3 regions of the Nitrobacter sp. MLSD-S21 genome follow, and region 1 is predicted to be linked to each of the others. Evidence: predicted binding sites of a transcription regulator. Region 1 holds the regulator's gene; each other region holds the start of a gene.
The links. The regulator LexA, encoded in region 1, represses DNA repair genes until DNA is damaged. The targets are predictions, from matches to a motif close to TGTTCNNNNTGTGTTCNG.

Region 1 (10,007 bases):
CTAGGAGAATGGTCATGCCCCTGATGACGGTCGCCGACGCCCTTGCGGCTGTTCTTGCCGGAGTCGAACCGCTCCCGGAGGAACCCGTGGCTCTCGAATCCGCGCATCGCCGGGTGTTGGCGCGCGATCTCCCCTCGCGCCGGACTCAGCCGCCGGTCGCAATGTCGGCGATGGACGGCTATGCGGTGCGCGCAGCGGACATCGCGACAATTCCAGCGCGGCTACAGGTGATCGGTGAGATCGCTGCGGGACGGCCGCTCGAGCGCGCGCTGCAAACCGGCGAGGCCTTACGGATTTTCACCGGCGGCGTAGTGCCGGACAGCGCCGATACAGTCGTGATCCAGGAAGACACCGAACGCGACGGCAACCACGTCATCGTCAAGGAAGCCACTGCTCCCGGAAAGAACATTCGTCCTGCCGGCGTGGATTTTCGTGAGGGCGACGTCCTGATCCGGGCCAGCAGCCATCTCACCGACCGCCATCTTTCCCTTGCTGCCGGCATGAACTATCCGGACCTGCCGGTGCATCGCCGTCCCACAATAGCGATGCTCGCCACGGGCGACGAACTGGTCTTGCCGGGCGCGACGCCCGGTCCGGGCCAGATCATCTTGTCCAACGGCTACGCGCTTCGCGCACTCGCCCGAGGCGAAGGCGCCGAGGCGATCGACCTCGGTATCGCCGCCGACACAATGGACGCCACAACCGCCGCGATCCGCCGCGCCCGCGAGAGCGGCGCCGACATTCTGGTTACGACCGGCGGCGCGTCGGTCGGCGACCATGACTTCGTCAAGCGTGCGCTGGAGGCGGAAGGCGTGGAGATTGCGTTCTGGCGGATCGCACTGCGGCCGGGCAAGCCGATGATGCACGGACGTCTAGGCCCGATGCGGGTGATCGGCCTCCCCGGCAATCCCGTCTCGTCCTACATCTGCGCGTTTCTGTTCATGGTGCCGCTGATTCGCGCGCTATCGGGGCGTGAAGATGTGCACCACTGCATTGAACCGGCGCTGCTCGGCAGCGATGTTAGCGCCAATCAAGCCAGGCAGGATTATCTGCGCGCCCGACTCACACCCTCGACGGACGGCTTGCCGGTCGCGACGCCGATCGGGCATCAGGACAGCTCGCTGATGGGAAAACTCGCTGCGGCAGAGGCTCTCGTAATCCGCACGCCATTTGCGCCGGCCGCAAGCAAAGGCGAGCCCTGCGCCATCATTAAGCTTTCGCTGTCATAAAACGTCGCTTTGTTGACCTTAAATTAAAGGGTTGCGGAACACATATCGAACATATAGTGTATGTTCATGATTTGTTTCGAGGTTCGTGCCGCGGGGTTATAAGGGCTGCAGGCCCGATGTCCCCTAGTTGGCAAGAACCCATCAACCAGGGACTGGGTCGGGATGCTCACGCGCAAACAGTATGAACTCCTGCGTTTTATCAACGAACGGCTGAAAGAATCCGGCGTGCCGCCCTCGTTCGATGAAATGAAGGACGCGCTCGACCTGCGCTCGAAGTCCGGCATCCATCGCCTGATTACCGCGCTGGAAGAACGAGGATTCATCCGCCGTCTGCCCAACCGCGCCCGCGCCATCGAAGTCATCAAACTGCCCGAACTCGCCGCCAGCGGCGGCGGCGGCCGTCGCGGTTTCACACCGAGCGTCATCGAAGGCAATCTGGGCAAAGTCCGCCGCAGCGGCGGCGCTGTCGTCGACGATGTGGAACGTCCGGTCGCCGTACCGGTGATGGGACGGATTGCAGCCGGCACGCCGATCGAAGCGTTGCAGACCTGCAGCCACACCGTCAGCGTGCCGCCCGACATGCTTGGTACCGGCGAACACTACGCGCTTGAGGTACGCGGCGATTCTATGGTCGATGCCGGAATTCTCGATGGCGATCTTGCGTTGATCCAGCGGAACCAGACCGCTGATACCGGCGACATCGTCGTTGCCCTGATCGACGAAGAAGAAGCGACGTTGAAACGCTTCCGCCGTCGCGGTGCTTCGATCGCGCTGGAGCCGGCGAACACGGCTTACGAAGTTCGCATACTTCCGCCCAATCGGGTCCAGATCCAGGGCAGACTGATCGGCATTTACCGCAAGTACTGATTTCATCAGGAGCGAAAGGCTCCAACCGTGGACAAGCCGTTCAATCGTCCGGCTGGAGATCCTCGGGCACCGGCGTGGCGTCGGCCGGGGGTTCCGGTTTTGATTGCAGCTGTGCCGACTGTTCATCGACGGCAGCGGATGACCAGGGACGATCGACGCCGACAGGACGTACGGCATCAACAGCAAAGCCGGATCTTGAAGCACCAGATCTTGAAGCACTTGGGGTTCGCCACAAGGCAAGAGCGCCTTCACGCCGCAGCCTGTTTTGATCGATCACCTGCGCTGGGCACCCCTCCGGAGCCTGCCACGGCGTCACCATGAGCTCCGCCCGCGTACAATCATCCTGCATCGCCTCCGGACGCCGCGTAAGCGCGACAAGTCCACCTCCACTCACCTTGACCACGCAGCCCTCATCGTCGCATGAGACGCCTTCCGCCAGCGTAGGGTCGGCAGACCCACGCCCATCCCCGTCGGCGGCAAGCCATTCCCTGACCGTGAAAGAGTCCTTACTCGTACTGATGAGGCGCAGCCGGCCGTCCCCGCCCCTCACGGCGACATTGCGACCTTCCGCGGAGATCAGGATATCCGGCGGCGTCACCGCAAATGACCACACGATCGCCAGCGCGACCACAACCGCGCCGCTCCAGCGCAGCGGTGTTCTCAACAGTCCGAGCAGAATGATGCCCGCGGTCGCCGCGAGCAGCGGCCCCGTTCCAAAAGCAGCCGTATGACCGATGGCGCCCGGAAGCGCCGCTACCCATTGAGCCACAGCGACCATCCATTCGATGCCAAAGTCCATCAGCCGCCAGAACACGCCGTCGAAGCCAAACGGCATGGCCGCAAGTCCGAGAAGCCCGGCCGGCATCACCAGCGCCGAGATCACCGGCATCGCCAGCAGGTTCGCAACCATGCCGTATGGCGTCACCCGATGGAAATGGAACGCGACATACGGCGTGGTCGCGAGTCCGGCCACGAGTGACGCCAGCGCCAGCATGGCGATTTCGCGTCCACCCCACAGAGCGGCCCTCGCCGTCGGCGAGTGATCGGGGGTTGCAAGCATCTTCGGCATCCCGACCTGAACTAGCGCCACCAACCCGAGCGTCGCCGCGAACGACATTTGAAAGCTCGGGTGGATCAATGACTCCGGCGCAATCGCAAGCACGATCATCGTCGCGACCGCGAGTGTTCGAAACGTAATAGCGCGCCTGTCCACCATGATCGCAATCAGCACCACCGCTGTCATAAAGAACGAGCGTTGGGTCGCGACCTCAGCGCCCGACAGCAGAAGATAAAAAGCGGCTGCCACGAGCGCCGCTGCCGCCGACCACTTCTTAATCGGAAACGTCGCCGTCAACGCTGGAACCAGGGCCAACAGCGCACGCACCGCGAAGAAGACCACGCCAGCGACGACGGCCATATGATAGCCGGAAATGTGTCAACTACTAAGAATGGCTTGTGTTTACAAAGCGATGGATAGCAAACGCTTCCCATGTTTTGCTGCTTGGGAAGCAAGTGGGAAGCACTGGCGCCCCCGCCACGGTGTGCATGGACATCGATCGCTGCAGCGTGGTTGTATCTCCCGACACACCGCGGTCAGATAGATGAATATCTCAGCTGCAATAGTTTCCGCCGCGCTGATCATTGGCGCATCGATCATGCTCGCCTCGCATTGGAGCGTGCAGGCGATCGGTGCTGGCCGCCCCGCCGCCCTTCGCTTAAACAATTGGACCGGCGAAGTGGTCTGGTGCGCACCCGCCGGCCAAGACACGCGCAAGCTAACTTGTGAATCGAAGTAGCCGCCGGGCCGTAGCCCGGCGCCCTCGCCTCACCGACTGAGCGGCCAGCGGCGTGTCGCCAGTCTCTGCCGATCGCGGCTTCCTTTGCTTCTCACCGCCGCTCGTTACAATGAGCTTTTGTTGGCCTTCAACACCTCTCGGAGGCTCAGCCGCACAGTGCGTAAGAGGTCGAACGCGAGCGAGTTCGAGCTCACCCCAGCGTGCCTGATCTCTTGCGGTAGGATTGTGAAATTTCGCTCCAGGTAAAGAAGCAGCTCGATCAGCGCCTTCACGTCGGTTGGCATGCAGACGAGCAACATTCGAGCGCAATAATCCATTTCAGCATGAAGTTCCGCGAGGTCCTGTTTGGCGGCCTCGATCTGACCTACCGGCAGATTTCCCGATTCCACTGCTGCCACCCAGGCAACCGCCTGCGCATAGCGATCCCACGCCGCGCGGTGTTCCTTGATGCTGCTTTGAACATGTTCGCGGCTCCGCCAGGCCATTTCCTGCGAGGGCTTGTTGGGGCTTTCGCTGGCCGGTGCGCGGCCGGTAGAGCTCCCTGGGAATGTGACCACGTTGCTCATTGATCACCCCCCATCTGGTTCGGATGGCGACCGCGGGCAGTCTCCACGTCAGACCAGCCGAAACTCGGCTCGCGGCCATCATGCTCCGCACCTTCGTCCTCGCACACGTCCTCACGGTCATCGGCGCATCCATCACCTTCGCGATCATCTTGGTTGCCGGAGGCCCATTCCGCTTGATCGATTGCTGGCACCGCGGCGAGAATCGGCTCGTCCTCACCTTCCGTGAAGACGGGCTTTCCCCATCGCGATTCCCTATCGGTCCAGCCGAGCGGCGGCTCGGCGTCCGGATCCTCGTCGCAGGGTCCGTCGTCGACGGCGCGGTCCTCGTCGCAGTCGTCGGTGGTGTCGAGAGTGCCGATTAGCAGCTCGATCAAGGCCTCCCGCTCACTGCGGCTCCAAGCCTGGAAGAACTGTTCGGGTGTAACGTCCATTGGATAGTAGAGGTCGTCAGCGGACGTCGCTGGGCGATCGGTCGTGTTTGTCATGGTGCTTCTCTAGATTACCGGCTTCTCACGGCCGGGTGCCAGCGGGCGTCGCTGGCGCCGGGAGGGTGAGAACATGGCTAGAGACCATGCGCGACGGCCTTTCCCTTGCGGGTCTTGTATAACCGCCGCGCTCCCGGCATAGTGACGCCGGTCGCGCCGACGGCAATCGGCACGTTCGTTCTCGTTGGCAAGTCTGATCCCGGCAAGGATCGCCCTGCCACCGCTCTAGGGCCAGCGCAGCCCGGCTAGGCTGCTGGCGGGAGTTCTCACGCTCCGCCCTCACAGTCCCACTGATTTGGTAAAAAAACAATCCACGCTTTCCCCAGCGGGGAGACCTTTCGCGTGGGCTGCCATCGGCAGTATTGGCGTTGCTGGGTTACTAGTCGACGATGGAAAATCTGATGAACCGATTGATTCGGAGGCTTGATGCCGCGGACTTCGCGACAGCAAACGATAAGCGCGAATTCAGCAAAACAGCGCTCGATATTTTGAAGAACATCGTCCTGTTGGGCGCTTTAAAATATGCTGCCAATAAAACAGCCGCGACCGGTATCGAAGTTCTCTATTGGGTCGGCTGCGCTCTTTTCTTCATGCACTTAACGTCATTTCTCCTACCATGGCGCGTTCGTATTTTAGAGCTGCTGTGGCGAAACAATTCCATAGCCCATGGTATTGACGTAGTGATCAATCTACTCTGCATTTTTATTTTCCAGGCTCTAATTTGGTATTTCATCTACGACACGTCAGGGAAATTAGCAGCGTCGCACTAGCGACGCGATTTGCAGCGGTCCCGGAGAGCATCATGGCCCGCAGAAAGAACCTCACGTTGAACGATCTGCCCCTCTACGCGACCGACGAGGAGATCGGCGAAGCCGTGCTTGGTTGGGCACGAAAGGGCGAGTTCAAAGGGCTGGCCGTCTTGCACGAGCGGCAAGGGATGCCGAGAATGTCGCCTGTGTGGGGTGGCCGCTACGTCCCAGCCGTCAAGCTGTTCCTGGATGGTCAAAACGGTGTGACAAAGGCCGTTACCGCACTAGCCCCGAACGGAATAGAAGGAAGCTTTGACGGGCTCAAGCGGATGCGCAAGCCAACGCCGCGCGTCTAGCCCCTGCCCGCCAATTCTGACGATGAGTGCCGGTCGCTCCGAAGCCATCCGCCGCCTTGTGGAGATCGGGCTGAAGGGTAAAACGAAATGAGTAAGGCGTCCGGAGAGTCCGAACCACATAAGCCGGTTTAGAAGGAGATGCGCTACCTGACCAAGCGACGGCCCCGGCAGCCTGCAAGTGCCGAGACCGCCACAGGCGGGGTGTCATGGGCAACACCCCCAACAGCCAAACCCCAACTGGCATAAGGTTGCTCTTCCAAATCAGGATTATTTACATCGCCCCTAAGAATATTGGTGCAGCCTTCCGCGACGGAATCTCTGCCCGTCAAACTCAACCACTTCTTTTCTTTCTAAGTATTGTTGTGCGGCTCTAGTTATGACCGGTGGGACTGCCCATATAGTTATTATTGCCAGCACGCTAACCAACCGGCACTGGCGACAGAGAGACGCTCCTGTGCTCCCGCCCACGAAGGGAGCAAGCTATGTACGCCATGGTCTATCCGATTCATCTTCAGAGAAGTTCGGAACGCAGATGGGCAAATCGCGTCGCTCGTGAAATACCCCTCCGAAGATCACGCCCCGAAGGGACTGATACCTGCGCTTGTGGGAATGCTGTAACAGCACCCGTGAACTCGCGGTATTCGCCTCATATCGTCGCTAACGAATGGCACTGCACCAAGTGCAACGCTCGGTGGACGACCGAAGCATCCAATCCGTGCAGCTAACGCGTCAACTCCTCCCCTGATTCGAGTTCTCGTCACAACGCCGCATATGACGGTGCTTGAACCGTTATCAGCGCTCGCCATCGCTTCGCTGCCCGGACCTCTGCATTTATCGGTGACTGAAAGCGTTGCGATTCCGCCTTCTGCCAACAAAGGAGCCACGCCATGCAGACTCGATCTCGCTTTCGTCCGAATCCAAAATCGCTCTATCAACGTCTCAACGACGAAGCTCAGCGTCTACGAAAAGAGGCGCGCGGTACTCAGCCCGGCGTTGAGCGAGAGCGGCTAATCCGAGAGGCCCGACAGGCTGAAACAGCGTCCCACATGGACAAGTGGCTGTCATCCCCAGGCCTTCAGGCGCCGAGATAATGGGTTAAATATCGCGCCTACCTCTTGGCAAGCACGAAACGCTCAGGTCGTTTTCGTAAAAGAACACGACCGAGTCTGATTGGGCTGGGCAAAGCGGGGCCGCGGGATGCAGGCCGCCGAAGCGTTGACGTTGGAGGTCGTGTGATTGGGGAGCGAAGTGAATTTATGAAAACGTTCTTCATTTGGCTCTTCGGTATAGTTATTTGCGGTTTCGTTGGTGCGCTGATTGGCGAGTACTTTGGTGAGCGTCAAGTTCTCGGGTTCGTCATCGGCCTGGTCTCGTTCGCATTTTTTAAGCTTTTGGTAGTGCCAGAGCGAACTGACCGCTACGGCACAGGTGGATTTGATGAATGACAACCAGCCGACTATAGACCCTTGGAAGGCATTGGCCGAAATCCAAGCACTGGTTTGCGCTGCTCTAGAGAGCGCAGACCCTGTCGTCATGCGGCACGACTTAGAGATGATCCTGACGATCGTGGAGAAGGCGCTGCATCCGCGGGACCCGGAATAGAAAACCCCGCAGAAGCGGGGCTGAGTTTGCAAGTTGGCGCTCCCGGCGAAAAAGCAAATGGCCCGAAGCAATGCCCGGGCCATCCACATCGCGAGCGAGCGTACATCCGGCTCAGCTCACTAACCTATCCGCAGGTTGCCTGCGCTCTCCTTGCCCCGGTCCGAAATGATCTCGTAAGACACCTTGGCGCCCTCTGCCAGGCCGTTGAAGCCAGCCTTCTCCACGGCCGAGATATGGACGAACACGTCCTTGCCGCCGTCCTCGGGCTGAATAAAGCCATAGCCCTTTTGATCGTTGAACCACTTCACAGTACCAATTGCCACTTTAGTCATCCCCAAAACATTGAAATGCGAGTACAGCCTTAAGCTGTGAGGAAATGCAAGATAGGCCGCCGGTAGTACAGGGGCCGTTATGCCAGAACCTCCTCGGCCTTCCACTACAGAGTGGGGACTTACCAATCACCGATTTTTATCAGCCAATTCAGTTCAAGCGGATGCTCCAAAGCCCGCCGCCGCTTTGTCGAGCTTGGTCTAAAAAAGGGCAAATGAAATGAAGAAGCCCGAGGAGTTTGAACGACGCAAGCTCCCTTCGAAAGAGGAGCGTGCAGCCCGCAAAGTGCTACGGAAGGCCGACGCAAGAGTGGCAATGGCCGAGCACGAGAATGCCGCGGAGGCATTCGCGAAAAACCGGGAGCGTCTACGAGAAGAGCGCCTCGCTCGTGAGGCTGCCGAGCCGCACTCGCCACCGAAAAAGAAAAAAGCGGACAGTTGAGCCCGGACCTAGATCTCCTAAACACCCACCCAGGCGGTACCTATGTTCACCCTGTCACACACGGTCGCTGCCACTAGTTTGGCGGGATTTCTCTGTCTATCTGGCATATCAGCTCACGCTGAGACCATCGTCGGCGAGCCGCGCATTGTCGACGGTGATACCGTTGATATTGGAGGGAAAAAGATCCGGCTTCAGGGTATCGATGCCCCGGAATCGGACCAGCTGTGTCTGGATGCCCAAGGTGAGAAATGGGCATGTGGCATCGCTGCGCGCGATGCTCTCTCGGCCTTCTCCAAGAATCGGCCTTGGTCCTGTGAAGTCGAGGGTCGTGATCGCTATGATCGGTCGCTCGCTTTTTGCTCCATCGGTAGCCAGGACATCAATCAATGGATCGTCCAGAACGGATGGGCACTCGCATTCGTTAGCTATTCCAACCGCTATGTCGCCGATGAATCATGGTCCCGTGACATACACGCCGGACTTTGGTCGGGCGCGTTTATCGCCCCATGGGACTGGCGATCCCGGAGCGAACAGACCGTCATTCTCGGCTCCATCTCAGTGCCAGCGACTGCTCAAAAGCTCTTGCTGGAAGGGATGTCGTCACAGGACGCTCCCGATCCGGCATGCACCATCAAGGCCGGCGTGCACGACGGCGAATGCATTTATCACCTTACCGGTGATCGCTGGTACGCGAAGATGACGATGGATAAGCCAGACCGGCACTGGTTCTGCTCAGAGAAAGAAGCCGAAGCCGCGGGATGTAGGGCTCCGAAGCGTTGATGGGGCAGCACAGGGGACGAGATGAACGAACGTAGAGCCTTGATCCACATTAAGAGCCTAATAAAGGCGCGCAGGCGGGAACTACCCTCCCCGGTCGATAATGAACCTCCCATCGATTCCGTCAAAGCCTTGCAGCACATCAAGACATTGGCTCGCGCCGCGCAGGACAGCACCGACATGGACTTAGCGCAAAAGCACATCGAGATGATTTTGACGCTGGTGGATAAGGCGCTGCCGAGGACGCGCAAGGGGATCCGATGAGTGACGATGAGGGCAAAAGCCCACCGGCGGAGCCGAGATCTCTTTACGATCTCCCGGTTGACATCGCGATTAGGCTTCGCTGGGTGCTGCGAGACATTCGAGCGGGTCGCTTAAAGCTGATCGCGCCCTCGAGCGATGATTTGAGGTCCCTTGCAGAGCTCGGGTTGGTCACCGTGGATGACGATAAGCTCGTCCTGACGGACGCAGGATATGAAGCGATTGGCATTCCCGGATAGGAACGTCCCCTCATTCCTAACATTGACCCTTGGACGGACGGCGTCCTCCGTTCGATCCATCGACTCCCGCCGGTGAGATTTACCACCCCCGCCGGCGGGTTTCCCAAGGGAACGCTGCTACGCTTGGCGAATAGACGGGTGGACCCCGAACTCGCTCAGCGAGACGATCCACCACACCCCCGAATTGGCAGCTCAACCAAGAAATAGCTCGCGCGGGAAAAGTTCGGCACTAGAATTTCCGTCGGTTCAAACGGTGGAGGTGCGGCGATGGCCAAGCGTCATGGTTTGAAGCAACTTACTCTCGTGGAT
Region 2 (10,007 bases), on a different contig from region 1:
GCCAGTTCCTCAAGGCCCGCAAGCAGGCGTTCTGGTACGCCTCCTCGGCTGTGTCGAGATTGCGGAAATAGCGCAAGAGCGCGCCGAGCGCCTGGGGTCGCGCCGCCGTCAGGGCCGCATCGATCCAGGCGACGTCGGTCATGTCAGACCCCCTCCGGAATCGAACAGGCCGACGGGACGGATTTCATAGGAGCCACCCGGATTCGCCTCGCCGAGTTCCTGCGCCGCCTCCAGCGCCTCCTCAAGGTTCTTGCAGTCGATCAGGTAGAACCCGAGCAACTGCTCCTTGGTTTCTGCGAACGGACCATCGACGATCAACGGCGGGTTTTCCTTGCGCAAAGTGGTCGCCGCGGTGGTCGGCAGCAGCCGTGCCACCGGTCCAAGCCGGCCCTGCTTCTTCAACTTGTCCTGCACGACCGCGAGCTTTTGCATGACGGCAGCGTCCTGCTCCTTGCTCCAGGAACAGACGACATCCTCGTTATGGTAGCAAAGTAGGGCATAGAGCATGCGCAATGGTCCTTCTTCCTCTCAGGACGAACCAGTATGCCGATAGCCGACACATGACCCAACAAAATTTCCGGGGGGATTTTTTGGGCGACAGCACGCGCAAGGTCCAAACGCCCTTGGATAGCCGACGCGACCATTGAGTTATGGAAACGCGCCTTTTGACTTCCCGGCCCCCAACCAGGATAACGGGTTCGGGTTTGAGAAAAAGAAGCTAACCGTTCGCCGCCGCCTCGATATCGGCAATGACGATCTTCTTCATCTTCAACATCGCCTTCATGGCACGACCGGCTTTGGCTCGATCCGGATCCTGCAACAGGCGCGGCATCATATCGGGTACCACCTGCCACGACACGCCAAACCTGTCCTTGAGCCACCCACACTTAAGGGGCCCGCCGCCATCGGCGGTGAGCTTGTTCCAGTAGTAGTCAACCTCGTCCTGCGACTTACAGTCGATGCTGAACGAGACAGCTTCACTGAACTGGAAATGCGGGCCGCCGTTCAACGCGATGAACCGCCTTCCCTCGAGATCAAAGGCGACGGTCAGCACCGTTCCGGGCGGCTTAGAGCCGCCTTCGCCATAATAGGTCGTTTCGACGATCTTCGAATTGCTGAACACGGTGGTGTAAAATTTCACTGCTTCCTCGGCCTGCGTATCGAACCAAAGGAACGGGGTGATGTTGGGCATCGTGGGCTCCATGATTGCGCGCCCCGGTTGATGCGAGGCAACCCGCCAGCAACCGTCGGGTTCCGCAAGGACGTGGCCCAAGGACGAACGGCCCCGCCGCGATCGACATCACTAAGGGATTTTTATATCAGACATTTTTCCGCCTGGATTCGGCGACGTCCCGCCATTGTCGGCCATGCAAATCATCGTGACCGTCGGGGCATGGTGGTCCGGAATATCGGCGTGAGGCGCGCTCAAATCTTAAGAGGGATCTTCGTGTGATCCCCGGTGATCAGACCTGATCGGCCTTCATCGCGACACGAAGCGCCTTGGGTATCGGCTTCGCCCGCCCTTCGGATATGAACGCCACCTTCACCCTCGCGTCCAGCAGCAGCACGTCGCCACACCGCACCTCCTGATGCAAGGTGATCGAGGCGCCCCGGACTTCCAGTGGCCGCGTCACGATGTCGAGTACGTCGTCCATCCGCGCGGGCTTCAGAAACTCGAGCTGCATCGCGCGCACCACGAAGGCAAAACTGGGCGCCTCGCTTTCGGCCTCCGCGAACAGCGCGCGCTGGTCGGCGCCGAGCAGCCGCAGATAGTTGCTACGTCCACGCTCCATGAAGCGCAGATAATTAGCGTGATAGACGAGGCCGGTAAAATCCGTGTCCTCATAATAGACGCGGACTTGCATGTGATGCCTGCCGTCGCGAATCTCGCCGTCGAGATGGCGGGTCTGCGGCGACGCATTCATTGATCTTCGTCCTGCCCGAACAATCCGAACTGCGCGGGATCGCGCGAGGGCTCAGTCAGGCCGAGATGACGGAACGCGTGTGACGTGAGCAGCCGTCCGCGCGGCGTGCGCTGCAGGTAGCCGCACTGGATCAAAAACGGCTCGATGATGTCCTCGATGGCGTCGCGCGGCTCCGACAGCGCCGCCGCCATGGTCTCTACCCCCACAGGTCCGCCACCATAGTTCAGCGCAATGGTCGTGAGGTAGCGGCGGTCCATCGCATCGAGACCGGCCGCATCGACTTCGAGCGCGCCGAGCGCGTGGTCGGCGATTTTCCGGTCGATCGACGCCGCATCGGCGGCGGACGCGAAATCGCGCACCCGGCGCAGCAGGCGGCCGGCGATGCGCGGGGTGCCGCGGGCGCGGCGGGCGATCTCGTTGGCGCCGTCCGCCGTCATGCCGACATTGAGAACACGGGCGCCACGGCTGACGATCCTCTCCAGCTCATCGACGGTGTAAAAATTCAATCGCACCGGAATCCCGAAGCGGTCGCGCAGCGGATTGGTCAAAAGCCCCGCGCGCGTGGTGGCGCCGACCAGGGTGAACTTCGCAAGCTCGATCTTGACCGAGCGGGCCGCCGGCCCCTCGCCGATGATGAGATCGAGTTGAAAATCCTCCATCGCCGGATAGAGCACCTCCTCCACCGCCGGCGAGAGGCGATGAATTTCATCAATGAACAACACGTCGCGCTCTTCGAGGTTAGTCAGAAGCGCTGCGAGATCGCCGGCCTTGGCGATCACGGGACCGGAGGTGGCGCGAAAGCCGACGCCGAGTTCGCGCGCGACGATTTGCGCCAGCGTGGTCTTGCCAAGGCCCGGAGGGCCGACGAACAGCACGTGGTCGAGCGCCTCTTTTCGTTTACGGGCAGCATCGATGAAGATCTGCAGGTTAGCGCGGGCCTGCGCCTGGCCGACGAACTCGGCCAGCTTCTGCGGCCGCAGCGCGGTGTCGCCGACATCGTCGGCGCGGCGCTCGGGCGTGACGATGCGGGATGGCGTGGTCACTTCGACAGCTCCTTCAAGCCGAGCCGGATCAGTTGCGCGGTCTCCGCATTTTCGCCAGCGCCGCGCGAGGCGGCCGCGATCGCTGCGGTCGCCTGCGGTTGACCGTAACCGAGATTAACCAGTGCGGAGATCGCATCTCGCACCGGGCGCGGCGCATGCTGGTCATCGACGGCGCCTGCGAGATGCACCACCGCCGGATCGACATTGGCGAAGGACGGCGCCTTGTCCTTCAGTTCGGTGACGATGCGTTCGGCCACCTTCGGTCCGACCCCCGGCGTGCGCGCCACCGCAGCCTTGTCGCGGAGCGCAATGGCGTTAGCCAGATCGGCCGGCGACAGCGTGCCCAGCACCGCGAGTGCCACCCTCGCACCGACGCCCTGCACCGTCTGCAACAGACGGAACCACTCGCGCTCGTGGTCGGTGCGGAAACCGAACAGCTTGATCTGGTCCTCGCGCACATACGTCTCGATCGACAGCACCGCCGCCTCGCCCGGCGACGGCAGCGTCTGCAGCGTGCGCGAGGCGCAATGCACCTGATAGCCGACGCCGCCGACATCGAGGATCACGTAGTCCTCGCCGTAGGAGTCGATGATGCCTTTCAGTTTACCGATCATGCGCCCGCCACCTTCATCCGCAGCGCCGCAGCGCCCCGGTGATGCGCGTGGGTAATGGCAATAGCGAGCGCGTCGGCGGCGTCCGCGCTCTTCGGATCGGCTTTCGGCAGCAGGATTTTCAGCATCGCCTGGATCTGGGTCTTGTCGGCGTGTCCCGCGCCAACCACGGTCTTCTTTACTTGGTTGGGCGCGTATTCCGCCACCGCGATGCCGAACATCGCCGGCGCCAGCATCGCAACGCCGCGCGCCTGTCCGAGCTTCAGCGTCGCCACGCCATCCTTGTTGACGAAGGTCTGCTCGATCGCAGCCTCGGCGGGACGGAATCGGTCAAGCACCGCGCCGAGCCCGGCATGGATCGCCAGCAGCCGGCTCGCCAGCGCCATATGTTCGCGCGTCTCGACCGAGCCGCAGCCGACGAAGATCAGCCGGTTGCCCTCGATGTCGAGCACGCCCCAGCCGGTGCGGCGCAGGCCCGGATCAATGCCCAGAATGCGAATCGGTGCGGAGGTCATGGCCCATGTTAGCGCAAAGCATCCCGCTGCGTCCCCCAAGCGGGCTCCGGCTCTATTCGTTTCAACGCAATCGCACGGCCAGGACAGTCTCCCGAGGCGGGGCCATGATAAGCAACGTTGCGGCGAATCCTGGTTTGTCGAACCTTGCCCGTTCCGGTAACGACAAAACCGTATCCGCCATCCGACCGATCGATCCATGTTCGGCTGAACATGGTCCGCTCGGAGACGGGATGGCCACGTCATAAGCGACGGCAGATCCGTCTCCGAGACAGGACCGAAGAGGAATCTCAAGCGTCATGCGGACAGCAGTTGCCGTTTTCTTCATGATGACGATCGTCAGCACCGCTGTTTCGGCCGATTCGCCAACCGCCGCGCAAAGCCGGTTCACGTCCATTGCCAACAAGGACTGCACTTTCGCTCCGATCGGCGACGAGCCGGGCGACGAGGAAGACCAACTCAAGACATGTCCTGGCGTCGGTGGCGCGCAGGTGCTGGTCAACGCCCTGGGAACTCGTCTGCGGATAGGCTTCCGCTGGCCGAAGGGAGCTCACCCGCAAAAGATCATCTGGGCGGTGGAAGCATGGTCCGCCGGATCAGCCGTCGACTGGCGCGGGTCTGGCAAGGGCAAGGAGTTCGAGCCTTATGCCGCGATCGTCAGGATGAAACTCCAGAAACAGGATTTGCCGGTTTCGGGCGACCAGGTACTCGCCGTGATCCGGGTCGCACAGGATACCGCCTGCGTCATGGGCGCTGTTGACACCGGAGCGAACCCGAATGCCAATGAAGCTGCGCATGCACTCGCCGATGCAGCGGCATCGTTCGCATGTGGCAAGGACAAGCCAACGATCGGCGGAATGAGAACCAAGGCCGCAGAAGAGATTGTGCAAGGCATCGCCGAATGATGAACCGGCAGATCAAGCCAACAGGCCGGCAAGCGTAAGCCGCCGGTGCTGGAGCACGGACGGAAAGAGTATTCGCCAAGAGAATTGAGGCGGCCAGTCAGGTCGCGCGTCGAGCTAACCCTTCAACCGCATTCTGCCGGGGTTTTCACCACGATGAGCATACTGTTCAGAATCGTCCTTGCGTCCGTCCTCACGAGCCCTGCGCTTGCACTCGCGCAAACGCCGAAAAAACCCGCCGCGTCTCCTGCCTTGGAGGCGGAATTCAATGCCTTTATCGTCAAGTTCCGAGCGGCTTTGAAAGCGAACGATCCGGCTGCCGTCGCCAGCATGACCAAGCTGCCTTTCATGGGTGACAAGGCGTACGCGGATGCCGCACAGTTTCGGGCGAAGGCTTATCCGGAACTGTTCCCCGCGAAAGATCGTGCGTGCATCCAGCGGAAGAAAGCGGAATACGGTCGAGATGGCGAGAACAACGACAACTACTTTGTCATCTGCGGCGAGAGCATTTTTACCTTCACCAGGACGCCAGCCGGATTCCTTCTGACGGAGGTTGGCGTAAATGATTAGGCATGCGCCATGGCGTTTTCGAGCAAAGTGGAGCGGAAATGCTCTACAGCAGCGTCCCGCTCAGGATCAGCACCGCCACGCTGAAGTAGATCATCAGCCCGGTGACGTCGACCAACGTCGCCACCAGCGGCGCCGAAGCGCTCGCGGGATCGAAGCCGGCGCGTTGCAGCATAAACGGAAGCATCGATCCGGACACCGAGCCGAAAACAACAACGCCGATCAGCGCAGCCGCGACGGTCAGCCCGATCAGCATCCAGTGCTCGCCATAGTCGTAAATGCCGAGCTTCTGCCAGGCCACCACGCGGACCAGTCCGATGACGCCCAGCATGGCGCCGAGGATCAATCCCGTCGGCAGTTCGCGCAGGGCCACGCGCCACCAGTCGCCGAGCTTGACCTCGCGCAGCGCCAGCGCGCGGATCAGGAGCGAGGTCGCCTGCGAGCCGGAGTTGCCGCCCGAACTCATGATCAGCGGGATGAACAGCGTCAGCACGATGGCCTTTTCCAGCTCGCCCTCGAAGTGCTGCATGGCGCTCGCGGTCAATAGCTCGCCGATAAACAGCACGCACAGCCAACCGCCGCGCTTGCGGATCATACCCGGCAGCCCAACCTGCAGATACGGTTCGTCAGTCGCCGCCATGCCGCCGAATTTCTGGGCGTCCTCGGTGTTTTCTTCGATGATGGCGTCGATGATGTCGTCGACCGTGACGATGCCGAGGACATGCCCGGCCTTGTCCACGACAGGCACCGCCAGCATGTCGTGCCGCGAGATCAGCCGCGCGACCTCTTCGCGATCCGTTAGCGGGGAGGTGGTGATCGGGGCGCGCGCCAGATCGGCGATCTGGGCCGAAGGCTCACCGGCGATCAGCCGCCGCAACGACACCGCGCCCACCAGCCTTCGCGTGAAGGCGTCCAGTACATAGATCGCATAGACCGTCTCGCGGGTCCGTTCGACCTGGCGGATATGCTGTAGGGTCTGCTCCACTGTCCAGGTCGCGGTGACGCTGACGAATTCGGTTGTCATCATCGCGCCCGCGGTGTTTTCCGGGTAAGTGAGCAGATTCTCGATAGTGGCCCGCGTGTTTCGGTCGAGCCCCTGCATCAGTTCGCTGCGCGCCGGCTCATCGAGCTGCTGGACGATATCGGCGGCGACGTCCGCCGACATTTCAGTCAATAAGATGATGGCGGTGCGCCGGGGCAGCGAGGCGATGACCTCCGCGCCGTGATATAGTTCCGGCTTGTCGAGAATCTCGACCGAAGTATCGACCGGCAGAAGCACCAGCACCGCCGCGGCGTCCTGCGGTTCGAGCTGGTTGAGAATTTCGACGTTATCGGCGACATGGCCGCCGCTCAGGCGCGAGGCCAGCGCGTACACATCGAGGTCGCCGTCCGTTGTGGCGGTGTGGATATCCGTCATAGCTCACCTTCGTGGTCTGCCGGCAACGGCAGGCCTGGCGAGCCCATCAAGCTCTCAGACCGGCGCCGCTGTCGGCGAGGTACCTGGCAAAGTACCTGGACTGTCGCTTGGCATAATGTCGTGGTTTCCAGTGATGGGCGTGCGACCGAGGCCGCAAGCATCCCGCTTGGCTGACATGATCCTTCAGCCGGACGGCGTCAAGAAAAAAGCGCGATCACTCAGGTTCGGAAATTTGATGTGACCCTGCGCGACGGCAAGGCGCGCGCCTCAAGAAGCCGCCGTCGCAAGCATGTCCAGAATATCCTCCGGGAAGACCTGTTCGGTAGGCCTCGCGAGTTCGGCGCGCGACCACCAGCGATATTCCGCCATCACCTCGCGTTCAAGCTCGGTCCACGCCCCGCTGGACACGGCATGATAGCCGGTTCTCACCAGAAAGAACCGCTCGTCGGCCATTACACGCTCGCCGCCGATGAGTTCGAGAACGAATTGGCGCTGCGCGATTTCCGATCCGACGCTGGCGACACACAGGCCGGTCTCCTCCCATAACTCCCTGATCGCTGCCTGTTCGAAGGTTTCGCCATCGTCGACAGCGCCCCCCGGGGGCGCCCAAAAGCTTCTGTCCGCCGACGCGCTGTCCTTATGGGCGAAACGAAACAGCAGCAAGCGCTCGTCGGGGCCGAGCAACAGCAGCCGCGCCGCGGGGCGCAGACGCAGGGAGCCATGCGAGACCGCGCTCACCCCCCCAGCTTCGCCATCAGAGCGTCCGACACCTCAAAGTTGGCATAGACGTTCTGCACGTCGTCGTGCTCGTTCAGGAGGTCGATCAGCTTGAGCAATTTCTCACCGGTGTCGTCATCGACGGCAACGGTGTTCTGCGGCTTCCAGATCAAGGCGACCTTGCGCGCCTCGCCGAACCTGGCTTCCAGCGCCTTGGCGGCCTCGCGGAAGGTGTCCTGCGAGGCATAGATTTCGTGGCCGCCCTCGCCCGACACCACGTCGTCGGCGCCGGCTTCAATGGCAGCTTCCAGCATGTCGTCGGCCGAGGCCTTGCCCGCGTCGTATTCAATAACGCCAAGCCGGTCGAACATAAACGACACCGAGCCGGTTTCACCGAGATTGCCGCCGGCCTTCGTGAAATACGAACGGATGTCGGAGGCGGCGCGGTTGCGATTGTCTGTCAGCACTTCCATGATAACCGCCACGCCGCCGGGGCCGTAGCCTTCGTAACGCAGTTCGTCATAGCTCTCGGCATCGTTGCCGCTGGCCTTCTTGATGGCGCGCTCGATGTTGTCCTTGGGCATATTTTCTGCCCGCGCCGCGATCATGGCAGCGCGCAGCCGTGCATTCATCGCCGGATCGGGCGCCCCCAGTTTGGCCGCCACCGTGATTTCGCGCGCGAGCTTGCTGAACAGTTTCGACTTTTGGGCATCCTGCCTGCCCTTTCGGTGCATGATGTTCTTGAATTGGGAATGTCCGGCCATCGGCAGGGTCTCTCTCAAATCCGGGGCAGGCCCGGCGGCGGCACCGGGCGGCCTCTGCAAAGGTGGAAGCGGCGCGGCGTTATAAGACGGGTTCGCGCCGAATCAAAGACCCGCTCGGCAATGTGCGGTGCGGCCATGTCATCGAATCAGAATCCTTCAGCGGATCACGTCCAGAACGACGGCTCTGCCTGCTCGAGCCGTCCGCCGAGCCGCACCGGCGCGATTCTGAGCGCGAGCCCCGTCGCGTCGTCGGTCTCGACCGCGACGCCGCTCAAGGTGGCGACGCCGCCCGCCGGCTCGAACCGGGCGCTCGAAATGCCGGTGGTGAAGCGGCGCAGCGGCTCCTCCCTCTGCATCCCGATCACGGAGTCATAATCGCCGGTCATGCCGGCATCGCTCATATAGGCGGTGCCGCCGGAAAGGATGCGATGATCCGCCGTTGGCACATGGGTATGCGTTCCCACCACGAGGCTGACACGGCCGTCGCAGAAGAAACCCATGCTTTGCTTTTCGCTGGTCGCTTCGCCGTGGAAATCCACGACGATCGCGTCCACCGCCTCGCGCAGCGGACAGGCATCTAACTCACGATCGATAGCACGGAAGGGATCGTTGAACGGCTCCATGAAGATGCGCGCCATGGCATTGATGACAAGCGCGCGGCGGCCATCCTTGGTGTCGATCAGCATTGCGCCGCGTCCTGGCGTATGACGCGGGAAATTCAGCGGACGAATGAGCCGCGGCGCCCGCTCGATGAATACCAGCGCCTCTTTCTGATTCCATGCGTGATTGCCGAGGGTGACAGCGTCGGCACCGGCGTCGAGAAATTCCTGGTAGATCGTCTCCGTGATACCGAAACCGCCGGCCGCATTCTCGCCGTTGACGACGACAAGATCGAGCTTCCATGCGGCAATGATCACCGGCAGGTGTTCGTTGACCGCGGTGCGCCCGGTCTTGCCGACGACGTCGCCGATAAAAAGAATCCGCAACCTTATAAACTCCGGAAATCGAACAGATCGGTTTCGGTTAGCACATAATCGAGCCGGACGTCGTGGGGCAGTGCCGGCACCTGCGGTATCTCCTGCACCGTAAAAGCAAGACCGATCGCGACAAGGGTCTTATGTCGCCGCAGAGCCTCAAGCGTGCGGTCGTAATAGCCGGCGCCATAGCCGATACGATGGCCGGCGCGGTCGAACGCGACGAGCGGAACCAGCACGATATCCGGGACGACCTCGGCCGCAGTGGCGGACGGCTCGGAAATCCCGAACGCGCCGGGCACCAGCGCCGCGCCTTGCTTCCACGCGCGGAACGCCAGCGCGGCGTCAGGCCGTGAGATTGCCGGCATCGCAAGCGCCGCGCCCTGCCTGGCGAGGCTCTGCATCAGCGGCACGGGATCAATCTCGCTGCGGATCGGCGCGTAGCCGGCGACGACTGTTGATGACGTTATATCGAGGGGCGGCATCCGTGCCGCCATCGCGACCGCCGCACCGGCGCGCTGCTGTGGATCCAACGCATCGCGACGAGCCAGTGCGGCGGCGCGCAATTCGTTCTT
Region 3 (10,007 bases), 360 kb from region 1:
TCTTTTTTGCGAATTCCGGAGCGGAAAGCGTCGAGGCCGCCATCAAATTCGCGCGTGTCGCCACCGGACGGACGGGCATTGTTTACTGCGATCACGGCTACCACGGACTGACCTATGGCGCGCTCTCGCTGACAGACGACAAGAATTTCCGCGGCGGATTCGAGCCGCTGCTGCCCGATTGCAAAGTGATTCCCTTTAACGATCTCGCCGCGCTGGAGCAAACGTTGTCGTCGCGCCAGATCGCGGCCTTCATCGTCGAGCCGATCCAGGGCAAGGGCGTCAACATGCCCACCGATGAATTCCTGCCGGGAGCTGCCGCGCTGTGTCGGAAATATGGCACGCTGTTCGTGGCGGATGAGATTCAAACCGGCATCGGCCGGACCGGACGGTTTCTGGCCGTCGAGCACTGGAACGTCGAGCCGGATATGGTGCTGCTGGCGAAGGCGTTGTCCGGCGGTCATGTGCCGATCGGCGTGGTGCTGACCCGGAAGCACATCTTCGACAAAATATTCAACCGGATGGATCGCGCCGTCGTGCACGGCTCGACGTTCGCCAAAAACGATCTCGCGATGGCGGCAGGCATCGCCACGCTTGAAGTGCTGAAGGCCGAGAAACTGGTCGAGAATGCGGCGCGGCGCGGCGCGGAATTGCAATTGGCGCTCAACCGCATGGTGCCGGGTTACGAGCTTCTGAAGGAGGTCCGCGGCAAGGGCCTGATGATCGGCGTTGAGTTCGGGCCGCCGAAATCGCTGCGACTGAGGGCATCGTGGAATCTGCTGGAGACTGCCAACAAGGGCCTGTTCTGCCAGCTTATCACCGTGCCGTTGTTCAAGGATCACAAGATACTCACCCAGGTCGCCGGTCACGGCAGCCATACGATCAAGCTGCTGCCGCCGCTCATCATCAATGATGAAGATTGCAAGTGGATCGAGACCTCATTCGACAGCGTCATTGCCGCAAGCCACCAGGTTCCGGGCGCGATCTGGTCACTCGGCAAGACTTTGATGGATAATGCCGTTCGCAAGTCGGCGTGACGCCCTTTCGTCGGCTGAAAATGCTTTAGCGAAGATCCTCGCAACCCGATCGGAAACAAAATGCCTATCGTCAACCGCGTTGCCGATCTGCAATCCGAAATCGCTGGCTGGCGCAGGGATATCCACGCGCAGCCGGAGCTTCTGTACGACGTTCCTCGCACCGCCGCGTTCGTGGCCGACCGCTTGCGGGAATTCGGCTGCGACGAGATCGTGACCGGGCTCGGCAGGACCGGCGTCGTCGGCGTCATCAAGGGCAGACGCCCCGGTGGCGGGGAAGTCAAGGTGATCGGTCTGCGTGCCGATATGGACGCGCTGCCAATTCAAGAGGAAACCGATTTACCTTACGCCTCGAAGACAGCTGGCAAGATGCATGCCTGCGGCCATGACGGCCATACGGCGATGTTGCTCGGTGCCGCGCGTTATCTCGCGGAGACGCGGAATTTCGCCGGCGAGGCGGTTGTGATCTTTCAGCCGGCGGAAGAGGGCGGCGCAGGTGCTGCGGCGATGATCAAGGACGGGCTGATGGATCGTTTCAGGATCGATCAGGTCTATGGCATGCACAACAATCCTGGACTGCCGCTCGGCGCCTTCTCCATCCGGCCGGGGCCTATCATGGCGGCGACCGACAGCGTCGATTTCAGGATCGAGGGCCACGGCGGCCACGCCGCGCGTCCGCATCTCTGTATTGATCCGGTGCTGGCCGGCTCGCAGCTTGTCGTTGCCCTGCAATCGATCGTGTCGCGCAATGTCGATCCGTTGGAATCGGCGGTGATTTCCGTATGTGAGTTCCACGCCGGCAGTACCAGCAACGTCATTCCCCAAACGGCCGAGCTGCGCGGAACGGTCCGCACCCTGAGGGCGGATATTCGCGACTTGATGGAAAAACGGATTCGAGAGGTCGCCGCCGGCGTGGCGCTGACGACCGGCGCCAGGATCCATGTCAAATTCAGGCGCGGCTATCCGGTCACGGTGAATCACCCCGAGCAGACAGATACCGCGATCAGGATCGCGAAAGAGATTGCTGGCGATAACAATGTACACGGGACGCCGCCGATGATGGGCGCGGAGGATTTCGCCTATATGCTGGAAGCGCGGCCCGGCGCCTTCATCTTCATCGGCAATGGCGATAGCGCGGGCCTGCATCATCCCGCTTACAACTTCAACGATGACGCCATCGTGTACGGCACGTCGTACTGGATCAGGCTGGTCGAGACCACGCTGGCGGCATAAGTGCTTTGCACACAGAACTTGCTACGCGACGCTACAAGCGGCCATCACGCCGCCTTGTCGCGCTGCAGTTGTGTCGCGGCAATTTTCAGATCGCCGACAAAGCGCTCATATTCGCGGGCTCTGGCGTCCTGATCCGGCAGCCGCAGCAGATAGGACGGATGCACCGTCACCAGCGCCTTGCGTCCGTCGGCCATGTCGATCAGCCGTCCACGTGATTTGTTGATTGGCGTGATTTTGCCGAATACGCTTTGCGCCGCGGTCGTGCCCATCGCCACCACCAGCGGCCGGATTGATTGCCGCCAGCTCACGCTCATACCATTGGCGGCACGCCCTGATTTCCGGCGTGTTCGGCTTCTGGTGCAGTCTGATCTTGCCGCGCGGCACGAACTTGAAGTGCTTCACGGTATTGGTAACGTAAACCTTCTTGCGGTCGATTCCGGCTTCCTTGAGTGCGCGGTCAAGCATCTGTGCCGCAGCTCCATGGCTCTCCAATCCTTTGGTTTCACAAACAAAAACGAGGTTGGCGATCTTGGCGAAAGCATCGCCGGAAAGTCCTGGTTGACTCTTGGCTTTGGCCGACATTTACTAGAACATATAGTGAACACTCAGGCTTGTCATCGGCTCTGATGTCACGGACGGATTTTTGATCATGCCTGGAACCGGAAGCAGCGCAGGGAAGCTTGCGCGCCTGCGTGACCGCATCGCGCGCATCGAGACCGATCACGGGGGCGGAATGCCGGACCGGGTGGCGCTCGGTCATGGCGAGGCGGATGCCGTGCTGCAGGGCGGGCTTGCGCAGGGCGCCGTGCATGAGGTGTTCGCGGAGGGGCGGCATAGCACGGCGGCAACAGGGTTCATCGCAGGTCTTGCGCAGCGTGTCGGCAAGGATCGGCCGCTGCTCTGGGTGCGGCAGGATTTTGCGGCGCGGGAATCCGGTGCGCTGTCGATGCGTGGATGGCGGGAGATCGGCCTCGACCCCTGTCTTTTGGTGACGGTCCATGCGCCGGATGTGGAGAGCACGTTGCGGACAGCGGCCGATGCGCTGGCCTGCGATGCGCTCGGTGCCGTGGTCATCGAGATTTGGGGGGAGACGCGTCTGTTCGATCTCGTCGCCAGCCGCAGGCTGACGCTGGCGGCGCGGGCCTCCGGCGTTACCGGGCTGCTGCTACGGGTGGCGGCAAGCCCGCTGCCTTCGACGGCGGAGACACGGTGGATCGTGCGCCCGGCGCGCTCGCCGCCAGGCGCGGCATGGCAGGCGTGGGGCGCCCCCATGCTCGAAACGCGGCTTGTCCGTAATCGTCATGGCCAGACCGGCCAATGGATCATGGAGTGGAAATGTGATGAGTGCCTCTTCCGTGACGTCTCGTTCCATGACTCCGAGACGCATCCTCAGCCTGTGGCTGCCGCGGCTGCCGACCGACCGCATCCGGCGCGAGTTATTGCGCTCCGGCGTGCCGGCTGAAGCAGGAGGGTCACAATCTGGCGCGGCAAAGACAAAGGGAAAGTCGCCCCATATCGTCGTTGCCAAACAAAACAACGCGCTGGTCATCACCGCGCTGGATGATGTGGCTGCACGTCTTGGCCTTGCGGTCGGGCTGCCGCTGGCCAATGCCCGTGCGATCTGTCCCGACATCGACGTGTTCGATGCTGACGAGATTGCGGACGAGCAAACATTGAACGGCATCGCCGACTGGTGCGACCGCTTCACGCCGCTGGTGGCGCTCGATCCGCCGCACGGTCTGCTGCTCGACATTACCGGCTGCGCGCATCTGTTCGGCGGCGAGGCCGCGCTGATGAATGCGCTGTGCGACGCGCTGAGGCGACGTGGCTTTGTTGTGAGCGCGGCGATCGCAGGCACGCCGGTCTGCGCGCGAGCGTTGACGCGCCATGCCCATGGCCGGATTGTCGCGCCTGGCGCGGAGCTGGAAGCTGTTGCGCCGCTGCCGGTGTTCACGCTGGGGGCGGATGATGCGACCACGCGCGGGCTGCGCCGTGCCGGGTTGAAAACCATCGGCGATGTCGCTGCACGCGGCCGCCACGAGATCGCCGCGCGTTTTGGTGTCGCTTTCACAGCGCTCCTGGAACAGGCGCTGGGGCAAGGCGATATGCCAATTAATCCACGCAAGCCGCCGCCGGATTATATCGTCGAGAAGCGGTTTGCCGAGCCGATCACCACCGACGGCGCAATCGCGATGACGCTGGCAGGTCTTGCGCGCACACTCATCGCCGCGATGGAAAAGCATGGCAAGGGCGCGCGGCATCTGGAAGCGAGTTTTTTCCGCACCGACGGCGCGGTGCGAGTCATCGCAGTGGAGACCGGCCGCCCCGTCGCGCGCGGCGAAATCGTCGATCGCCTGTTCCGCGAGCGGCTCGATGCGCTGATCGATCCGCTCGATCCTGGTTTCGGCTTCGATCTGGTGCGGCTGTCCGCAGTGCGAACCGAGTCGGTTGTGCAGGAGCAGCGCGAGCTCGATACGCATGTTCAGGACAATGACGAAGTGTCGGCGCTGATCGACCGCATTGCCGCGCGCATCGGCAGCCATCGCGTCGTCGTGCATCTGCCACAGGATACGCATATTCCCGAACGCGAGGCTCTCTCATTACCGGCGCAACAGCATCTCGTGACGGCCATGCGCGCCGAGTGGCCCGCACGTATCGGGAACGAGCCGCCGCTCCGGCCGTTGCGGATGTTTGCGCGACCGGAGCCGATCGAGGTGAAGTTGGCGGAGGTGCCGGACAAGCCACCGCGTCATTTCATCTGGCGGCGTGTCACTCATACGGTGGTTCGTGCCGAAGGTCCCGAGCGCATTGCGATGGAGTGGTGGCGGACGCAGGAGGCAAGGCCGACGCGGGATTACTTTCGCGTCGAGGATGAAAGCGGATTGCGGTTCTGGCTCTATCGCGACGGTCTTTATGAAGCGGCTGAGAACGACGATACCGTACCGCCAAAATGGTTTGTCCACGGGCTGTTCGCATGAAGCATCCGCGCGACATCCCGTCTTATGCCGAAATCGGCATCGTGACCAATTTCTCGTTTCTGCACGGCGGGTCGCACCCGCAAGAATATGTGCATCAGGCGAGCGAGCTGCGGCTGCCCGTCATCGGTATCGCCGATCGCAACACGCTGGCGGGGGTGGTGCGCGCCTATACGGAGCTGGGAAACCCCGAGGTTCGTTATAAGCCGCGGCTGCTGATCGGATCGCGTCTCGTTTTCATCGATGGGACGCCGGACATTCTTGTCTATCCCAGTGATCGCAACGCCTATGGCCGGCTCTGTCGGTTGTTGACCCGCGGCAAGCGGGCGGCGGAGAAAGGCGAATGCCATCTGAGGCTGGATGATCTGCTGGAGTTTTCCGAAGGCCAGCTTCTCGTGCTGACTTTGCAGCATCGTTTTGAAACGACGAAAGTCCTGAAGGTGCTGGACCGGTTGCGGCAGAGTCGCGCGGACGGCGTCTGGCTCGCGGTAAGTCTGCTCTATCGCGGTGACGACCGGCGCCGTTTGCAGCGATTGCAGCGGATCGCGGCCGCCGCCCGCGTGCCGCTGCTTGCGACCAACGAGGTGCTGTACCATCACCCTGCACGCCGTCCGTTGCAGGATGTCCTCACCTGCATTCGTGAAAAGATCACGATCGATACCGTCGGGCGAAAGCTTGAATTTAATGCCGAACGGTATCTGAAGCCGGCGCATGAGATGGCGCGGCTGTTTCGTGATCTCCCGGAAGCGATCGCCGAAACGGTGGCGTTCGCATCGCGCATCGCATTCACCCTCGACCAGCTCAAATATCAGTATCCCGACGAGCCGGTGCCGCCTGGCAAGACCGCGCAGCGTCATCTCGAGGACCTGACTTGGGCTGGTGTCGCAAGATATTTCCCGGAAGGGTCGGACGACAAATTGCGTGCGGTGCTGCGCAAGGAACTCAACCTGATCGCCGAACTTAAATACGCGCATTACTTTCTCACCGTGCATGACATCGTGCAGTGGGCGCGCAGTCAGAACATTCTGTGCCAGGGCCGAGGCTCGGCGGCGAATTCGGCCGTGTGCTATGTGCTCGGCATCACCGCGGTTAATCCGGCTGAGACCGATCTTCTGTTCGAACGGTTCATCTCGAAAGAGCGGCTGGAGCCTCCGGACATCGACGTCGATTTCGAGCATTCGCGCCGCGAGGAGGTGATGCAGTATGTCTATCGCCGCTATGGCCGCCATCGCGCCGCGATCATCGCCACCGTCATTCATTATCGGCCGCGCAGCGCCATCCGCGATGTCGGAAAGGTGCTGGGGCTGACCGAGGATGTCACGGCGGCGCTCGCCGACACGGTGTGGGGGAGCTGGGGCGATGATGTCAGCGACATGCAGATCAGGCAGGCTGGGTTCGATCCACAAAACCCGATGGTGCGCCGCGCCATTGCGCTTGCCACCGAGTTGATCGGATTTCCGCGTCATCTATCGCAGCACGTCGGCGGCTATGTGCTGACGCAGGATCGGCTCGACACCTATGTGCCGATCGGTAATGCCGCGATGGACGATCGCACCTTTATCGAGTGGGACAAGGACGATGTCGACGCCATGCGGATGATGAAGGTCGACGTGCTCGCGCTCGGCATGCTGACTTGCATCCGCAAATGCTTTGATCTGATCGCCGAGCACAAGGGGAGGCGTTACGAGCTGGCGGACATTAAGTCGAGGGACGACGACGAAGTCTATCAGATGTTGCAGCGAGGCGAATCCCTCGGCGTGTTCCAGGTCGAAAGTCGTGCCCAGATGAACATGCTGCCGCGGCTGAAGCCGCGCACATTCTATGATCTCGTCATCGAGGTCGCCATCGTCCGTCCCGGGCCGATCCAGGGCGACATGGTGCATCCCTATTTGAAACGGCGAGCCATGAAGCCGGAGGATATCGACTATCCCTATCCGAAGGGTGGCGACAGGAATGAACTGCGCAACGTGCTGCACAAGACGCTCGGCGTGCCGTTGTTTCAGGAGCAGGCGATGCGGATCGCCATCGAAGCCGCGAAGTTCACATCTGAGGAAGCTAATGGCCTGCGTCGCGCCATGGCGACATTCCGCAATGTGGGGACCATTGGCTCCTTTCAGGAGAAGATGGTCGGCAGCATGATTGCGCGCGGCTACGATCCGGTATTTGCGAGAAATTGTTTCGAACAGATTAAGGGATTCGGGTCTTACGGTTTCCCCGAGAGCCACGCGGCGAGCTTCGCGCAGCTCGTCTATGTCTCGTCATGGCTGAAGTGTTTCCATCCCGACGCGTTTTGCTGCGGTCTATTGAATTCGCAGCCGATGGGCTTTTACGCACCGGCGCAGATCGTCGGCGATGCCCGCAAGAACGGCGTCGAGGTGCGGCCGATCGACGTCTCGTTCAGCCATTCGCAGAACACTCTGGAAGAGTGTGTGGGCGCGCATCACGCGGTGCGGCTCGGATTCCGTCAGATCGACGGATTCAAGTGGGTTGATAGGGATGAGGAGTATTTGAAACGAGACAAGATTCGGTCCCGGAATAACGAGTTAGACGACTGGGGAGAGCGTATCGTCGCCGCGCGTCAACGTTGTTCGTTCGCCTCCATTGAGGATTTTGCCCGCGACACCAAACTGCCAAAGCGCGCGTTGATCCTGTTGGCCGATGCCGATGCTTTTCGTTCGCTCGGGCTCGACCGCCGTGCGGCGCTGTGGGCGGTGCGCCGACTGCCGGATGACATACCACTGCCATTGTTCGAAAGTGCCGTCGCGCGCGAGTTGCCGGACGAACATGCCGCGCCGCTGCCCGTGATGCCGCTGCCGGAGCAGGTGGTTGCCGATTACCAGACCATTCGATTATCGGTGAAGGGGCATCCGATGGAATTCCTGCGCGCGATGTTCACCCGTGAGCGCCTGGTGAGTTGCGCCGAGATTTGCCATGCCAATGACAGGCGGCGCGTCAAGTGTGCGGGCGTGGTGCTGGTGCGGCAGCGGCCGGGCAGCGCCAAGGGCGTCGTCTTCATGACGCTGGAAGACGAGACCGGAATTGCCAATATCGTGGTGTGGCCGAAGATCATGGAGCGTTACCGCAAGGAGGTGATGGGCGCGCGGCTGATCGAGGTGGAGGGCCATATCCAGAGCAGCCCGGAGCAGGTCGTACATCTTGTCGCAAGCAAGCTGACCGATCGCTCAACCGAGCTGATGCATCTGGCGAACGATGCGCTCGTGCCCAGACATCCGCTGCCGCCGCCGGTCACACCGGCCGAGCCGCTCAACGACGACCGCCGCGAACACCCCGACAATCCGGCACAGAGAGTTCGTCACCCGCGCAACGTGCGCATTCTGCCGCGCTCGCGGGATTTTCATTGAGTTATTCGTTATGCCGGGCATAGCCGCCCGGAAGGAGAACGGCATTGCTTCGCTTGCCTATGACCTCGGCATCATCATTTCCCTATGGATTTCCGCTTCAAGTTCGGCAAATGACGGCCTCAAGCCTGATCGTGCCCTCTCACTCCACCGACGCGCCGACAGGCGGTCCGCCCGGTGGGCGATGCAGGAAGGTGATCGTCGCGAACGCGCCGAGCCAGGAGCCGACCGCGGCGAAGGCCACATAGACCCAGTTCTCGGTATAACTGATCACGGCGAAGGACGAGAGCAGGTACCAGATGCTGCTCCAGGTCGCCGCCGGAACGCGCCGTCGCGCCACCACGGCCGAGGTGAACATCACATAAACGGCATCGGTCGCCGCGGTAGCGAGTACGACACCCACGGCGGTCAAGGGATCAATAGCGGCCATGACAGCTCCTTGCATTCGCATAAACATGAAATAGGGCCGGTGCGCTGTCCCGCGCCGTATCGCATCGGCAGTTGACGTTGGATGGCAAATATTAATGCGCCGGTATGCATTTGCTGGAAATCAACGTTGCGATCGGCGCCGATTGATTATCGTCCGCCTCATACCCGAAAACGAAGACGCCGCCGGTACAAATAACGTATTTCATTTCTTGCGGCGGGTGACATAACCCGCAGTCGGACCATTCACGGAGAAGCAGGTATGAGCGAGGCGGAGCAGGGCAAATCCATCGGAATGGCGGAACTGAAGGCTGCCGCCGCTCGGCTCGCCGGACGAGTGATTCGTACGCCGCTGGTTCATTCGCGCACGCTGTCCGAAATCACCGGGGCCGAGGTCTGGCTCAAGCTGGAAAATCAGCAGTTCGTCGCCTCTTTCAAGGAACGCGGCGCGGCCAACAAGCTCCTCACGCTGTCGGCGGACGAAGCGCGGCGCGGCGTCATTGCCATGTCCGCGGGCAATCACGCCCAGGGCGTTGCCTATCACGCTCATAATCTCGGAATCGCCGCCACGATCGTGATGCCGAAATCAACGCCTTTTGTGAAGGTGTCGCGAACCAGGAAGCTTGGGGCGCGGGTGCGGCTCGAGGGCGAAATGCTGGCGGAGTCCGCCGCGTTTGCCCGGCAACTGGCCGCGGATGAAAATCTTGTCTTTGTCCATCCCTACAACGATCCGGCCGTGATCGCCGGGCAGGGCACGGTGGCGCTCGAGATGCTGGAAGATCAGCCGGCGCTCGATTGTATCCTTACGCCCGTCGGTGGCGGCGGACTGGTCGCGGGTTGCGCGATCGCGGCGTCGGGTCATGCGTCGGCGGTCGAGGTGATCGGTGTCGAAGTGGAGTCGTACGCCGCCGTGGCGCAGCATCTCGCCGGGCATCCGATCTCGGTCGGCGGCGCGACCATCGCCGAAGGCATCGCGGTGCGCG

Region 2: the regulator LexA is predicted to act here: its motif matches at 4,281-4,298, upstream of ruvC (crossover junction endodeoxyribonuclease RuvC).
Region 3: the regulator LexA is predicted to act here: its motif matches at 2,851-2,868, upstream of AC1RT6_RS00385 (ImuA family protein).

Annotation. Positions count from the first base shown of each region.
Region 1 covers NZ_JBXASZ010000001.1:444,395-454,401, reverse strand. Annotated here, with positions in the region: gene AC1RT6_RS02270 (molybdopterin molybdotransferase MoeA) at 15-1,229, shown strand; gene lexA (transcriptional repressor LexA) at 1,392-2,096, shown strand; partial or broken gene AC1RT6_RS02260 (ComEC/Rec2 family competence protein) at 2,137-3,528, opposite strand; gene AC1RT6_RS02255 (hypothetical protein) at 3,997-4,458, opposite strand; gene AC1RT6_RS02250 (hypothetical protein) at 4,455-4,943, opposite strand; gene AC1RT6_RS02245 (hypothetical protein) at 5,333-5,713, shown strand; gene AC1RT6_RS02240 (hypothetical protein) at 5,746-6,048, shown strand; gene AC1RT6_RS02235 (hypothetical protein) at 7,305-7,493, shown strand; gene AC1RT6_RS02230 (hypothetical protein) at 7,486-7,650, shown strand; gene AC1RT6_RS02225 (cold-shock protein) at 7,770-7,982, opposite strand; gene AC1RT6_RS02220 (hypothetical protein) at 8,200-8,421, shown strand; gene AC1RT6_RS02215 (thermonuclease family protein) at 8,464-9,201, shown strand; gene AC1RT6_RS02210 (hypothetical protein) at 9,223-9,462, shown strand; gene AC1RT6_RS02205 (hypothetical protein) at 9,459-9,698, shown strand; gene AC1RT6_RS02200 (hypothetical protein) at 9,966-10,007, shown strand, end outside.
Region 2 covers NZ_JBXASZ010000003.1:531,351-541,357, forward strand. Annotated here, with positions in the region: gene AC1RT6_RS12505 (RNA polymerase sigma factor) at 1-142, opposite strand, end outside; gene AC1RT6_RS12510 (YciI family protein) at 139-507, opposite strand; gene AC1RT6_RS12515 (VOC family protein) at 719-1,192, opposite strand; gene ybgC (tol-pal system-associated acyl-CoA thioesterase) at 1,464-1,925, opposite strand; gene ruvB (Holliday junction branch migration DNA helicase RuvB) at 1,922-2,968, opposite strand; gene ruvA (Holliday junction branch migration protein RuvA) at 2,965-3,582, opposite strand; gene ruvC (crossover junction endodeoxyribonuclease RuvC) at 3,579-4,094, opposite strand; gene AC1RT6_RS12540 (hypothetical protein) at 4,391-4,996, shown strand; gene AC1RT6_RS12545 (hypothetical protein) at 5,150-5,563, shown strand; gene mgtE (magnesium transporter) at 5,607-6,977, opposite strand; gene AC1RT6_RS12555 (NUDIX hydrolase) at 7,245-7,715, opposite strand; gene AC1RT6_RS12560 (YebC/PmpR family DNA-binding transcriptional regulator) at 7,712-8,458, opposite strand; gene AC1RT6_RS12565 (TIGR00282 family metallophosphoesterase) at 8,623-9,444, opposite strand; gene AC1RT6_RS12570 (5-formyltetrahydrofolate cyclo-ligase) at 9,447-10,007, opposite strand, start outside.
Region 3 covers NZ_JBXASZ010000001.1:88,937-98,943, forward strand. Annotated here, with positions in the region: gene hpnO (aminobacteriohopanetriol synthase HpnO) at 1-1,034, shown strand, start outside; gene AC1RT6_RS00375 (M20 aminoacylase family protein) at 1,095-2,264, shown strand; partial or broken gene AC1RT6_RS00380 (UdgX family uracil-DNA binding protein) at 2,309-2,795, opposite strand; gene AC1RT6_RS00385 (ImuA family protein) at 2,914-3,726, shown strand; gene AC1RT6_RS00390 (Y-family DNA polymerase) at 3,635-5,242, shown strand; gene AC1RT6_RS00395 (error-prone DNA polymerase) at 5,239-8,601, shown strand; gene AC1RT6_RS00400 (hypothetical protein) at 8,741-9,028, opposite strand; gene AC1RT6_RS00405 (threonine ammonia-lyase) at 9,287-10,007, shown strand, end outside.